Regions from separate parts of the Lysinibacillus sp. JK80 genome, predicted to be linked through region 2. Evidence: riboswitches for the same ligand, from Rfam matches in the RefSeq annotation. Region 2 holds a riboswitch; the other holds the start of a gene.
What was found. Region 2 has a riboswitch for preQ1 ahead of HXV90_RS12970 (QueT transporter family protein). Riboswitches for the same ligand answer to the same signal wherever they lie in the genome.
Positions count from the first base shown of each region.

Region 1: another riboswitch for preQ1. It lies ahead of queF (preQ(1) synthase); the one in region 2 lies ahead of HXV90_RS12970 (QueT transporter family protein).

Region 1 covers NZ_CP058997.1:4,585,100-4,593,166, forward strand. The annotation lists gene HXV90_RS23050 (TerD family protein) at 1-48, opposite strand, end outside; gene HXV90_RS23055 (MFS transporter) at 293-1,483, shown strand; gene HXV90_RS23060 (VUT family protein) at 1,600-2,139, opposite strand; gene queE (7-carboxy-7-deazaguanine synthase QueE) at 2,181-2,909, opposite strand; gene queD (6-carboxytetrahydropterin synthase QueD) at 2,902-3,372, opposite strand; gene queC (7-cyano-7-deazaguanine synthase QueC) at 3,376-4,035, opposite strand; gene queF (preQ(1) synthase) at 4,140-4,640, opposite strand; PreQ1 riboswitch class I at 4,766-4,812, opposite strand; gene HXV90_RS23085 (S8 family serine peptidase) at 5,122-8,067, shown strand, end outside.
Region 2 covers NZ_CP058997.1:2,533,106-2,541,172, reverse strand. The annotation lists gene trpB (tryptophan synthase subunit beta) at 1-1,007, opposite strand, end outside; T-box leader at 1,066-1,265, opposite strand; gene HXV90_RS12970 (QueT transporter family protein) at 1,334-1,816, opposite strand; PreQ1 riboswitch class I at 1,823-1,867, opposite strand; gene HXV90_RS12965 (ABC transporter substrate-binding protein) at 2,189-3,211, shown strand; gene HXV90_RS12960 (ABC transporter permease) at 3,296-4,324, shown strand; gene HXV90_RS12955 (ABC transporter ATP-binding protein) at 4,317-5,111, shown strand; gene ilvA (threonine ammonia-lyase IlvA) at 5,617-6,879, opposite strand; gene HXV90_RS12945 (TerC family protein) at 7,169-7,912, shown strand; gene bshB2 (bacillithiol biosynthesis deacetylase BshB2) at 7,954-8,067, opposite strand, start outside.

The sequences.
Region 1 (8,067 bases), 2.1 Mb from region 2:
TTGGGAACTTATAACTGTATTTGCTCCCATCTGAAGGAATTGAATCATGTGAATCCCCCTTATCCCCTTATTATGTATAGATATCAAATTGATAAAATTGTAAAGTTAATCTTCCAATTAAAAAATTCGAGTAATATTTACAAAATCCTTCTTTAGAGGAAAATAACCGGAAACAAACACTGATATTTACAGAAAACCAATCTAATTTCTCATAAATGCATTTTATGATATGATGTTTAAATTGTGTGTCTACTAAGTAGCACAGTTACATTCTTCAAAGAAAGAGGTATTTATGCATCATACACACTTATCCAAGCGACATTGGTTACTTATCTTAACACTTGCATTATTAACATTTGTTCTTGGGACAAGCGAATTTGTTATTGTCGGGATCTTAACTGATATTTCTTCAAGCCTTCATATGACAAATGCAAAAGCAGGCACACTCGTTTCTGCGTTCGCTATCACATTTGCCATCGCTACACCACTCGTGATGTCAGCAACAAGCCATTTTCCAAAGCGTAAATGGATGTTGTTTTTGATAGGTTCCTTCATTGCCTTAAATGCTCTGTGTGTAATTTCAACGAGCTATATTATGCTCCTTATACTTCGGGTTATGACCGCGATTGTAACAGGTGTATTGATCTCTCTAGCCATGATTGTTGCAAGCGAAACCATGCCAATTAATAAACGCGGCCTTGCTATATCATTTGTTTTCGGTGGTTTTACACTGGCCAATGTAGTTGGAGTACCCATTGGAATTGTAATCGCTGAATGGTACGGCTGGAATGCCACTTTTATGTTAACCACTCTTCTCGGAGGGTTGGCGTTTGCGGCATCTTTTTTTGTCTTACCTACTCGACTCAGCCAAGTACGAAGCTCAATACGGGATCAATTTTCTTTAATGATTCAGCCTCGAATTTTAATTGCCTTTTTCATTCCTGCTCTCGGGTTTGGTGCAACCTATGCAGTCTTTACGTACCTTGTTCCTATTTTAAAGGGAATGGGTGCACCAAATAATTCTATAAGTTTAATCTTATTCGGCTACGGCTTTCTTTCGATTTTCAGCAACATTCTTGCCGGTAAAATTGCCACTCACAATGCCATCGGCCGACTTCGGTTTGTCTTTCTCGCACAAGCTATTGTATTGACAAGCTTATTTTGGACAACAAACCATTTTATTTTAGGATTAGCGAATATCGGACTAATGTCACTAATGGCCATCCTCTTAACAACATCTACTCAACTTTATTTAATAGATTTGGCCGAAATTTATAAACCAGATGCTAAAGGACTCGCTGCTTCTCTTATGCCCGTGGCAAGTAACGTAGGCATCGCTTTTGGGTCTGCATTAGGCGGCATTGTATATCATCAAGGAAATTTGATGAATGTCACATGGGTCGGTGGTATAGTTGCCGTCAGTGCAAGTCTACTAACTTTCTTTAGTTATCATTTAGACCTTAAACAAAAGAAAACAGCATAAAAAATGCAAGAGGTACCTTAGAAAGAATATAAATCAAACAGACCCATTCGAATAAAGCGAATGGGCCTGTTTTTAAAAAGCTTACTTGTGATCCGTATCTTCATAATAAGGAATAATTATTCTGGAATAATATATTTTTCTTTCATTGGCCCAACTTTATTTAAAATAATTGCGCCAATCATTTGTATAATCGTCTTCACAATAATTTGCCCCAAAATGGCGGCAGGTACCGCTTCCCATGGCAATATATTGGCACCAAGTGGACTTAAGCCGATTACTACGAAAATTGCAGAATCTAGAAATCCTCCAACAATACCACTGTAGAACACACGCCAAGCCATTGGTAATTTTAATCGAGTATAAATTTCAGTATCGGCCGTTTCTGCGACAACAAATGATAGTGCTGAGGCTACCACAATTAAAAGTGTATCACCTAGTAGGAATGACACCACAGCTGATAAAATTAAAGCTGTAATAATAAATAAATACGTCTTTTTTCTACCATATTTATTTTGTACTAGATCCCGAAAAATAAAGGTGGCCCCAATTAAAAGCGTTCCCATTGGAACAATAAACATACCAAAATGGAATGGTGCAAATGCTGCCGTTACCACATTAGCAATAACAATAGATAATAAATAAAATAATATTCTCAAACTATTACTCCTCAAGTAAATTTAATTTTTGTAATGGCACACTATACACCTCTTTTATTTCCCCACACAAGGGCATGTAACTGTGGCAGTACTTTAACATCTCTTAAATCCTCATCCTTCATTACTCTATCAATCAGTGCACGATATTTATCCAATAAATCCATCATTAATTGTGAATTATCAGTTGCCGTGAGATCATCATTACCGACTTGAAGATAAAAAGGAATCATTGGATATCGATGGTGAATTTGTTTAGCATAATCGTAATCCTCTTGATTAAAAACGACTATTTTGAGGGATACATGGTGATTGCTGTTCCGATCTTTAAGTTTTTCGAAGATATAAGAGAGCACCGAGTAGTCTGTGGTCATTCCAGAACTAGGTGGCTTTGGAGATATTGTCAGTTCATCAATCTCATACATCCATTTTTGCCACCTACTCCCCTGTGTTTCTACCCCGATTTTTATGTCATTTTCTTTTAAAATGGCAATAAGCTCTGCTAGATTCGGATTGAGTGCAGGATTGCCGCCTGAAATTGTGACAAATGAAAAACCATTGCCCCCTAAACGTTTCAACTCAGACCAAATCTCTTCCGCTGTCATTTGGACAATAAGGTGCTTTCCACTGCCATCCCACGTAAACGATGAATCACACCAAGAACAGGAATAATCGCAGCCCGCAGTTCTTACAAACATTGTCTTCTGGCCAACGACCATACCCTCTCCTTGAATCGTTGGCCCAAAAATCTCGATAACAGGTACTTTACTCAACTTCCATCCACTCCCTTCTAGCTTCTGCATAGCTTGTTGGAGTCTCGTAAAGCCTGATAAACTCTACACGTACACCGTTATATCCTTCATCAAGCAAGGCCTCAGTCAACTTTTCGTAAATCCAAACAACAATATTCTCTGCCGTCGTATTCATGAGTGGAAGCGTTTCATTTAAATAACGGTGATCCAAATGAATCTCTATTTTATGTTTCCATATTTCTTTTATATCGCCGAAATCAATCATCAAACCACGTTCATCTGTGTAGCCACTCAGTCCTAATATAGCTCGATAGGTATGCCCATGTAGATTTTTACATTTCCCTTCATAATGATGTAGATGATGGGCAGCATCGAAGGTAAATTCTTTGCTTATGAGAACACGCTTTGCATGATATTTCAATTGATTTCTTTGAATATCCACATCAATTCTCTGGAGTCTCTCAACGATTTTAAAATCTGACATGCCTTAAGACTCCTTCCTATAACTTAAATACTCATCAAGCCCTTTATTTCGCAATTTACATGCTGGGCATTCACCACATCCATCTGCTATGACACCGTTATAGCAAGTCAACGTTCTTTGTCGTACAAACTCAAGTGCCCCAAGCTGATCAGCTAATTCCCATGTTTGTGCCTTATTCAGCCACATCAAGGGTGTATCAATCACAAAGGAATCATCCATCGATAAATTTAACGTTACATTTAAGGATTTAATAAAGACATCTCGGCAATCCGGATATCCACTAAAATCAGTTTCACAAACACCTGTTACAATATGCTTTGCCCCTACTTGGCTCGCTAAAACGCCCGCAAATGAAAGAAAAAGGAGATTGCGGCCAGGCACAAAAGTCGATGGGAGCTCACCATTTTCTCCGTCCTTCACCTTTATGTCTTGTCGTGTCAATGCATTCGGAGCAAGTTGATTCAGGAGAGACATATCAAGTATGTGATGCTTGATACCAAGCTCCTCTGTTATCACCTTCGCACAGTCAATTTCAAGACGATGCCTTTGACCATAATCGAAAGTTACTGCCTCAATCTCTTCAAAGCGTTCTTTTGCCCAGAACAAACAAGTTGTGCTGTCCTGACCTCCACTAAATACTACAATTGCTTTTTCCTTTTTCATCTATAAAGACTCCCTTATATCGAAAAAACAGCACTCTAAGAAAAAGTGCTGCTTTCTTCTTAGTTTTTTTAAGAGGGTAGCTAAAAACCTCTGTCTTGCTTCATTTATCGATTATCAATTTTTTCTGGGTTAAGATCGTGGTTCATTAAACGATAATTGGCGATTTCTTCGTATTTAGTTCCTGGCTTCCCATAGTTACACCATGGATCAATCGAGATACCCCCACGTGGAGTAAATTTCCCCCAAACCTCTATATATCTTGGATCAAGTAATGCAATTAAATCATTCATAATGATATTCACGCAATCTTCATGGAAATCGCCGTGATTTCTAAAACTGAATAAATACAACTTTAGAGATTTACTTTCAACAATTTTTTTATCTGGGATATATGAAATGTACATCGTTGCAAAATCCGGCTGACTTGTAAGCGGACATAAACTGGTAAACTCTGGGCAATTAAACTTAACAAAATAATCTCGATTAGCATGAAGATTATCCACTGCCTCTAATACCTCAGGTGCATAATCATAGGAATACTTTGTACCTTGATTACCTAATAGGGTCAAATCCTTTAATCCTTCTTCATGACTTCTGCCAGACATAAAAAAACCTCCTTGTAAAATGTTTCCCAACACTTTTCAAGAGAGGCATCACCAATCATTCTATTTAAAACATAAGTAAACAGATAAAAAAAGCCACGTCCGATATGGACATGGCATATTGTCATGTTTCCATAGTTTTTTATAGAGGGTATCAGCTATGAACCTCTCCCGTTCTAGTCCGGGCATTCTTTTCTTCAATATCGTACAAAAAATAATACAGGACGTCAAATGGATTTTTTATAAAACTCTTAAATGATAAAAAGTATGAATCACTGTAAGTCAATACTCATTTGAAAGTTCTACTTTTTTATTAAATTACTAGGAAAATAGAATTAATCCATTTTTAACAAAGTAATACTAATTATCAATATTTTGAGATTTTTCAATATTCCGATATTCGAATTATCTCACCTGTGATAAATTGGAAATATCACACTAAACTGAAAAGTGTGATAATTAAGAGCGGAGGGAGAAATGAGATTTGAAAAAGTTTAAGTTTACGAAGTTTTTAAGTAGTATGATAGCTTTCGTTATGGTGCTTTTTCTATTGGTTCCATTATCGAGTGCTAATGCTGAAGATTCGAAGCCATTCAAGCAGGATAGCCAAAGTGAAAGTATACTTCAATTAAAGGCGGCTATCGCTGAACAGCTAAGCTTGTCTAAAGATGGTCCAACTCTTCACGAAAGCTTACAAAATGTATCAGGCAATCAAGAAGTTGCAGTCATCGTACATTTATCTGAAAAGCCTGTGGCACTAGAGCAAGGAATGAGCCAATTGAAAGGCCAAAAGTTCTCTAATGCGCGAGCAAATGAAGTTCGATCAAATGTAAAATCTCAACAAGCACAAGTTAAGAAAGAATTAGCTACTAAAAATGTTCAAATGACTCAAGGCTACACATTTGATACTGTTTTAAACGGTTTTGCAGCAACTGTGAAAGCAAATGATCTCCCAAAGCTGCTTTCAATAGAAGGAATAACATTAATTGAACCTGATGCAATTGTTTACGCATCTGAAGATAATACAATGAAATCATCAGAACTGATTAAGGAAGATCAACTAGAGGCTCAAATGAATACAAGTATTTCTTTCCTCGGCATCGAACAGCTTTGGAATGAAGGAATTGAAGGACAAGGTATAAAGGTAGCAGTATTAGATACTGGTATTGACGCAGATCACCCTGAGTTCGCTGGAATTTACAAGGGTGGGAAAAACTTCATTCCAAATTCATCAACTTACACAAAGCCTCGGGCAGATGACGATGCATCGGAAACCTTGCCTTCTGAGCGTCCTGCTGGAACACCTGAATTTAATGAAAAGGGAAGCTCGTTCTATACTTCTCACGGTACCCATGTTGCTGGAACCATTGCAGCAATTGGAGCTAACAATTTCGGCATTAAAGGAATTGCTCCAAAAGTAGACCTTTATGCTTACCGTGTTCTTGGTGCATATGGAAGTGGGGCTACATCTGGTATTGTTAAAGCAATTGAAACGGCTGTAACAGAAAAAATGGACATAATCAACCTTTCTCTTGGTGGGGGGGCTAACTCTGAAACGGACGCTGGTTCATTTGCTATTAATAATGCAATGATGGCTGGAACAATCGGAGTAATTGCAACAGGGAACTCCGGCCCAAATCGAGGAACAATGGGCACGCCTGCAACCGCTCGTTTAGGAATTGCTGTGGGTAACACAACAAATCCAGAAACAATGTATAACGGTGAAGTGAATGTTACAGTTGGTGACTACAACTTAACAAAACAGCTCCCATTAATGGGAACAACTTTTGGAAGGGATTTAGCAACACAGCTTCAAGGAGAATTTGACCTAGTTGCTATTCCTGGAAACGGAGAAGTAAAAGACTATGAGGGAATTGATGTAGAAGGTAAAGTGGCATTAATCTCTCGTGGCAGTATCGCATTTGTTGATAAAATTGCGAATGCAAAGGCAAATGGAGCAGTCGCCACAATTATTCATAACTTTGCTGGTGGAACAAATGCACCTAATATTTCAGGTACATTCCTAGGTGATTCCTTTGCTTTTCTACCAACATTTGATATGTCCCAAACGGATGGCAATGCAATTCGTGCTGCATTAGCCGGTGGAACTGGAAAAGTTAGCTTTAGTCAATTTACTTCCACAAAGACACTGGGAGATGAAGTAAACGATTCAAGCTCCCGTGGCCCATCTACGCCAAACTTTGATATTAAACCAGATGTAAGTGCACCTGGAACAAACATTATGTCAACGATTCCAATGTATAAAAAGGACTTCCCTAATGCAGATTATGCAGAGGCATATGATCGTAAAACAGGAACCTCTATGGCAACACCGCATATTACAGGTATTGTTGCATTACTTAAACAAGCAAATCCTGATTGGAATGCGTTCGACATAAAAGTGGCGCTTTCTAATACAGCAAAGGTTTTAGATAAAACAAAATACGATGTGTTCTCTCAAGGTGCAGGTCGTGTAAATGCTTATGCTGCAGCACATCCAGAAATTCTTGCCTATGCATTGGATAGTGCAATTTTAGATGGAACAGGAGCTGTTTCAGAAAACTTAAAAGGGACAGTTACTTTTGGTCCACAATCACTTAAAGACCAGGATATTTCCGTAACGAAACAAGTTTTAGTAAAAGATATAAAGGGGAACGGCGGTAATTATAATGTATCAATTGATGTGACAAAATCATTTGGTGATGCAACTGTTACAGTCGACCAGCCAACATTTAATCTAGTTGGTGAGCAAGTGTTAAATCTTACATTAACGGCTTCACAAGCTAAAGCTCCAAACGGCTCGGAAATACTGGGGTATATTCACATCAGCGGTGGTGCTACAGAAATTTCATTGCCATTCGCAGCTGACTTTGGAAGTGAGGCAGTAACTGAAATTAAAGATTTAAAGATTACAGAAACAGACCTATCCTTTAATGGAGATGGCGTGAAAGATTCAGCTGTTCTTTCATTTACATTAACTGGCGATGTAACAACTAACTATATCGAGCTATGGGATATTATGAATCCTCAAGGTGGAGAATATGGTGATGGCTACATCGGTTATCTACATGCAGGTACTGCGCTAGGAAAAGGCTCTTATACGCTAAATATCGCTGGGCAATACAAACCATGGGGAACAGAACCTGCCACAACAATTCCCGATGGTCTCTATACTATTGACTTTACTGGTCTTGCGGCATCAGGGGTAGTTTCCGATTATGTTGGACCAATTATCGTGAAAACGACTAAACCAGAAATTACTGGTTCAGTAGCTGAAGGTGTCGCTACAGGAAAGGTAACAGATAAGTATATCGACTACAATGAAGAGTTATATTTATATGGTTTAAACTACAATTTAAATGATAAATTAAAAGCTTCCTATATTGCGACTGTGAATGGCGAAATACAAGCGCCTGTTCCTTTTGAATTA
Region 2 (8,067 bases):
TTAGAAAGTACTTGGAAGGCATCTAAAACTTCTTCATTTGTCACGGTCACATACTCAGCACGACCGATTGTTTTCAAATGGCTATGCTCAGGCCCCGCACCTGGATAATCTAAACCAGCTGCTATTGAATAGGTAGGGAGTGGGTTACCTTCTGCGTCCTGAAGTACTAAACATTTGAAGCCGTGTAGCTCTCCTGGTGTTCCTTCGTTTAAGGTAGCAGCTTTGTCTGGCTCTATTCCAATAAGACGAACATCTTCGTCTGCAATATAATCAGCAAATGCCCCAATGGCATTACTACCGCCTCCTACACAGGCAAGAACAGCTGTCGGCAGCTTTCCTTCCTTTTCTAAAATCTGTTCACGACTTTCGCGGCTAATCACTGATTGAAAATGTTTAACCATTGATGGGAAGGGATGTGGTCCAACTGCTGAGCCTAATAAATAGAAGGTTGTTTCATAGTTTTCTACTAAATCAGCGAATGCCTCATCTACTGCATCCTTTAAGCGGCCTTGCCCTTTATCGACAGCTACAACTTTCGCTCCGAGAAGTTCCATGCGAAATACGTTCAATGCCTGGCGTTTTGTATCTTCCAAGCCCATATAAACCGTGCAATCCATTCCAAACATGGCACACGCTGTAGCTGTTGCTACACCATGTTGACCTGCCCCTGTTTCGGCAATCACGCGATTTGCTCCCATACGTTTAGCTAGTAAGATTTGTCCTAATACATTATTGATTTTATGGGAGCCTGTGTGGTTAAGGTCTTCACGTTTTAAATAGATTTTTGCGCCACCTAATTGCTTTGTTAAATTCTCTGCAAAATAAAGAGGGGATTTACGACCGACATATTCACGGAAATAGTAATCTAATTCTTGCTTAAAATCATCATCCTCTTTATACTTTTGAAAATTCTCATCTAGTCTATTTAAAACATTTTGAAGCTCCTTTGGAACAAAGCTTCCACCAAATTCACCGAAATATCCCTTTTTTTCTACTACTGTACTCATCTTAACTCGACTCCTCTATGCTAATTTTTCCAAAAAAAAAGCCACTCCAATCCCTCATAAAAAGGACGAGTAACCGTGGTGCCACCTTCATTCGCAATTTTTGCGCGCTTTCCTGCTCCGGTAACGGGGAGCGAAACGGCCTTACATTTGATAAGGCTGCTCTGAAGTCCATTCACAAGTCTGTACTACTGGTTTGCACCAACCACCAGCTCTCTAAAAGTAACAATGCTTGCTACTACTCTTCTTCCTTGCATTTATTAGAAAGAATTGTAGAGTATTTTCAGAATAGTGTCAAGAAAAAAGACGAATCTAAAAAGATCCGTCAGTTAAATCAAATTTTTAAAGTGAAGGCGTTTGTTTAAAACATACATAATCGGTGCACCTACAGCTAATACAACAAATTCACCCGCCGCGACTGTTAGCCAAGTCCAGAAAAATGGCAACTCTAAAGCCAAGTTCAGCTCAAAGGCAATGATAAACATAGTACATGTAAAGAGCAATGTATTAATAATTAAACGTGCCCAAATATTTTTGACAAATTTACAGATTAAAATAAACAGGCCAAGAGTAATCATTGAATGACCTACACCAAAAACTAAATCGTAAATGCCAAGTGGTGAAAAGAGATTAGAGATCAATACACCAATAATAATCCCTACGGCAAAGCGTGGATTAAAGGCCACTAAATGGTTAAACATCTCAGATACTCGGAACTGTACCTCTGTAAAACCAAATGGGGCAACAAGCATGGTTACAGCTATATATAGAGCCGCAATGATACCACTTGCTGCTAAAAATTTTATCTTCATATTCATTTCTCCTTAGTTTTTTTTCGTGGGATGGTTACGAACCACGGTGCTTTCACACAAGTAAATATTCTATTATAGATATCTAGTAGAAGTCAAATGTCAGACTTTGTCTATAATGTCCTATCGTCGCAAAATTGTCATAAATATTTTTTACTATGTTGAAAAAAGAAATCGATTAACTAAAACAGCGTAGTTTAGCGGTTTAAAGCGCCAAATTAAATGAAAAACTAAAATATTTTGTCACTTTTAAAAGTCAGAACATTCATAATGTTGTTGACGGAGCTCGATAATAACGATAATATAGCGATACATTCACACTTTGTTTGGATAAAGTGCGATAGATATTCGAGAATATAATCGGGGGGATTATTTGTGAAAAGCAATGTAAAGAAGTTGTCATTCCTTCTTTTTGGATTAGTGTTGCTTCTTGCTGCTTGTGGTAGCGGTGGCTCAGGTACAGCAGATTCAAAAGGAAATGAAAAAAACAATGCAAGTGAGAGCGGAAATGCAGATGATAAAACATATAAAATCGGGATTACTCAAATTGTTGAGCATCCATCGTTAAACGCAGCAACGGAAGGCTTTAAAAAAGCAATTGAAGATGCTGGTTTAAAAGTTGACTACGATCCACAAATTGCACAGGGAGATAATAGCCTTAACACAACGATTGCTAACAATCTAGTAAGTGCAAACGTAGATTTAATTTTTGCAAACTCTACACCTTCTGCACAAGCCGCTGCAACAGCAACAAGTGATATTCCAATTATTTTTACATCTGTTACAGATGCTGTTGGTGCACAGCTAATTGACTCAATGGAGAAGCCAGGGAAAAATATTACAGGCACAATCGATTTACATCCAGAAACGATTTCTAAAACTGTAGCATTCCTAAAAGAACTTGGTGCGAAAAAAGTAGGGATGGTCTACAATGCGGGTGAGCAAAACTCAGTTGCACAAGTTTCAGAAGTGAAAAAGGTTATGGACGAACAAGGTTTAGCGGTGGTAGAAGCATCAGCATCTACTTCAGCGGATGTAAAACAAGCGACAGAGTCTCTAATTGGTAAAGTAGACGCTTTCTATATTATTACTGATAACACAGTTGTTTCTGCATTAGAATCGGTAATTGATGTTGCCAATACGAATAAATTACCATTAATTGTAGGAGAACTAGATTCTGTAGCACGTGGCGGTTTAGCCGCTTATGGTTTTGAATATTTCGATATCGGTTATGAAGCAGGTCAAATGGCTGTGAAAATTTTAAAAGGTGAAGCGACACCTGCCGATACACCAGCACAATACCCACAAAATCTGAAATTATTAATCAATAAAAAAGTTGCAGATGATTTAGGCATCGAAATTAAAGATTCTTGGGGTGCCGAAATTCTAGAACAGTAAAACGAAGCGGGGTGCACTATCCCCGCTTTATCTTCATTTTACAAGTGATATAAATAATAAAGAGATTTAGGAGATGATTCAACGATGTTTTTAGCATTATTTGGCGCAGTGGAGCAAGGAATCATCTATGCAATTATGGCACTTGGTGTATATTTAACATTTCGGGTGTTAGATTTTCCGGATTTAACGGTTGATGGAAGCTTTGTAACAGGGGCGGCAACTGCAGCAACAATGGTTTTGCTTGGCTACCACCCAATCTTAGCGACTTTAGTGGCAATTGTTGCTGGATTTATTGCTGGATGTATGACAGGAATTCTTCACACGAAAGGAAAGATTAATCCGCTTTTATCAGGAATTTTAATGATGATTGCTTTATACTCGATTAATCTACGTATCATGGGGTTAACTGCAGAAAATACGATAGGTCGCCCGAATATTCCACTACTAAACTCTGAAACAATCTTTTCAAAGTTTCAATCTTTTTGGAGTAATTTAGGGATCGATGATGCTATCAATAACCTATTAAAAAGCATAGGCTTTCAGCATGTACCAGGTACATGGAGTGTGCTGATTGTTGTATTAATCATCACGATTTTAATTAAGTTAATAGCAGACTGGTTCTTAAAGACAGAGGTTGGGCTAGCTATCCGAGCAACTGGTGATAATAAACGAATGATTCGCAGCTTCTCTGCAAATACAGACACACTTATCATTTTGGGGCTAGGTCTTTCCAATGCGCTTGTCGCATTTTCTGGAGCTTTAATCGCACAATACTCGAAGTTCTCTGATGTTAGTATGGGGATTGGTATGATTGTGATCGGTCTCGCATCCGTTATTATTGGTGAAGCTATTTTTGGGACTAAAACTATTATCCGTACAACGTTTGCAGTTATTGCAGGAGCCATCATTTATCGTATTATATTAGCTTTAGCATTACGTGTAGATTTCCTTGATTCAGGAGACATGAAATTAATTACAGCGATTATCGTTATTTTGGCGCTGATCTTACCGCAATTTATTAATAAGAGTAAAGAACGTAAACGTAAAGCTAAACGTGCTGCAGAACTTTCACAAGTAAAAAAAGTAGAGCAGGGAGGTAATGGCCTTGCTTAAATTACATGGTATTAATAAGGTATTTAATGAAGGAACACCTGATGAGAAGATTGCACTTGCGGAGATAAACCTACATTTAAAGCCCGGTGATTTTGTGACAATTATAGGTAGTAATGGTGCAGGTAAATCAACGATGATGAATATGATTTCAGGTGCTTTAACACCCGATTTCGGTACAGTATTGATTGATGGTAATGATGTGACAAGTTTGCCTGAATATAAACGCTCTCAATACATTGGGCGTGTCTTCCAGGACCCAATGGCAGGAACTGCACCTACGATGACAATTGAAGAAAATCTAGCATTAGCATACTCTCGAAATAAGCATAGAGGACTACGCAATGGTGTGGACAAAAAGCGTCGTGAATTTTTTAAAGAATCACTAGCGATGCTTGGTTTGAATCTTGAGAATCGTCTTTCTGCTAAGGTAGGTTTACTTTCAGGTGGGGAACGTCAAGCTTTGTCGCTCTTAATGGCTACCTTCACAAAGCCATCTATTTTATTGCTAGATGAACATACAGCTGCACTTGATCCATCACGTGCAGAATTAATTACCCATATTACGAAGTATTTAGTGGAAAAAGATAATTTAACGACATTAATGGTAACGCACAATATGCAGCAAGCATTAGATTTAGGGAATCGTCTTATTATGATGGACAAAGGCCAAATCATTTTAGAAGTTGGTGAAGATCGCAAACATGAATTAACAATTCCTGATTTAATGTCCGAGTTTGAACGTATTCGTGGGGAAAAAATGAATTCAGACCGTGCTCTATTAGGTTAATATCGAAACGCTCATACACTTGTATGGGCGTTTTCCATAGTGTAAAAAATTTCATCCATAGTGTTTTTATGAATGGTGTAAATGAATGACCGTTGCAGGTTCCCTAATTTCATGTGTGGGGGGTGCCGATCTATCTTATGGGAGTCTAGTAGCCTTCCAATCCAGCTCATTAATTTAGCAAAGGTCCTCACTACTCTTTATGGAGGGCGTTGTCACACATCGTTTTTCCACATTGTTAGTATGATAGAAAATGAAAGGGCACAGTTTTAAAAGGGTTGATTGGAGAGGAGTTGCCCCTTAGGGGATTTAGCGGCTCATCAGACGCCACCTGGACGCTGGCGGAACAGATATCAATCTCTCGCCTAGCCAGAATGTCTCTTCCCGCAGACGATATTGTTTTTTCAACATCAACTAGTTTTAATAATTTTTATTTAGGGAAATTAAACGATCAATAAATTTTATCGCATAAAAAAGCCTCACTTTCAGAGAAGTGAGGCTCTTCATTTTAAACGAGTAAACCAAATAGTTGAATATCGTTGTTTACTTCTTTGTATTTGAAGCCGAATTCATCCATTCGGGCAAGTAGTCCTTCATATTCAGCACGATCACCTAACTCAATGCCGACTAGTGCAGGGCCACTTTCTTTATTATTTTTCTTGGTATATTCAAAGGTAGTAATGTCATCGTTTGGTCCAAGTACACTAGTGAGGAATTGACGTAATGCTCCGGCACGCTGAGGGAAGCTGACGATGAAGTAGTAAAGTAATCCTTCGTGTATAAGTGACTTTTCTTTAATCTCCTGCATTCGTCCAATGTCATTATTCCCACCACTGATGATGACAACGACTGACTTACCTTTAATTTCTTCTTTATAAAAATCAAGAGCTGCCACTGATAATGCTCCTGCAGGCTCAGCGATAATCGCATGTTTATTATATAGATCTAGAATGGTCGTACATACCTTGCCTTCAGGTACAAGAACAATATCATCTAAATAGCGACGGCAAACATCATAAGTATGATGACCGACGCATTTTACTGCAGCACCATCAACGAATTTATCAATCCAATCAAGAGCAACTGCGCCACCTTCAGCAAAGGCAGCCTTCATACTACCAGCACCAGCAGGCTCCACACCAATAATTTTACTAGCAGGAGAGAGATTTTTAATGTAGGCAGACACGCCTGACATTAAGCCACCACCGCCAATACTTCCGAATACGTAGTCGATTGGCTCCTCCATATCATTCATAATTTCTACCGCTACCGTTCCTTGACCAGCAATGACATCAAAATCATCAAATGGATGAATGAAGATTTTACCATGCTCTTCACAATAGCTCAACGCGCTTTCAGCAGAATCATCGAATGTATCTCCTGCTAAAATAATTTCCACATATTCACGTCCAAACATACGTACTTGGTCTATTTTTTGCTTCGGTGTTGTTTGTGGCATAAAAATGCTTGCTTGAATTTTTAATTGGGCACAGGCATAAGCTACACCTTGTGCATGATTGCCTGCACTTGCACAGACAACCCCAGCATCGCGCGCTTCATCCTCGATTTTTTTAATTTTATAATAGGCACCACGAAGCTTGAATGAGCGTACATGCTGTAAATCTTCGCGTTTAATATAAATATTAGCTCCGTATTTCTCGGATAAATAGTCGTTTTTTTGTAGTGGTGTGTGCACAACTACATCTTTTAAAAAATGATGTGCAATCAGGACATTCTCCACTTGCACGGTTCTAGTATCAGCAACTTCCATAGTATTCATCCTCCGTTATACGTTTAAAACATTTATCTATGATAGCACACTTTATTTGCTTTTTGTGATTAATTTTTAGTAAATTCTAAATTTTCCGTGTCTATTTTATGATGTAAGCGTTTTATCTTGATATAGCTAATTATTTTATAAAGAAGCAATGTCTCAGACCTAGAATTAGCTCAATTTAAGGGGAGAAAATCTGTTGTTTCAATTCTAAAAAATACTACTCTCATAACAAAAATGGTCAAGCATATACTAGATTAGCTTAGGACAAGTAGGAGGGTATGTAGTGGAAATCATTCAAGGAATTTTATCAACATATTGGAAGTTTTTTGATTTGGCGATGTGGCAAGAAGTACTAATGGACCCTGTCTCCTGGGGACTAATATCCTCATTAATTATTATAGAAGGTTTGCTGTCGGCAGATAATGCACTGGTATTAGCGGTACTAGTGAAACATTTACCAGATCAACAGCGAAAACGGGCATTAATGTATGGTATGCTAGGTGCCTATTTTTTTAGATTTTTATTTATTGGCATAGGTGTTTATCTAGTAGAATTTTGGTTTATTAAAGTATTAGGTGCTTTGTATTTAGGTTGGCTTTGTGTAGCTCATTTCCTTCACATAGGGAATGAGGATAGTGTAAAAGAGGTAAAGAGGTCAGGATGGATGGTGCGTCTTTTCGGCACGTTTTGGGCAACTGTCATTTCTGTTGAGCTAATGGATATTGCTTTTTCAATTGATTCAATCTTTGCTGCGTTTGCGATATCAGATCAGGTCTGGGTGCTTTTAATTGGAGGGATGTTAGGAATATTAATGATGAGGACGATTGCAGGTGTATTTTTAATCATCATTGAAAAAATACCAGAACTTGAAGCAACAGCCTTCATAATTATAGGTGTCATCGGCTTAAAAATGTTAGTAAGTGTTTTCAATATCCACATCCCTCATTATTTATTCTTCCTTTTCTTAGTGATTGCTTTTTCCATCACAATCATTGTGCATATGATGAAGAGAGTAAGATCTGCCTAATTAAAAAGTACTGTTCTCCAAAAATGAGAACAGTACTTTATTTATTTTACATATTTATCTGGGTCAACAATATAGAACTTTTCAACATTAAGCCAGCTCTCGCTCATTGGTTCGCCGTCATCAATACGTTTTTCAGTCTCCTGCATCATCCAACC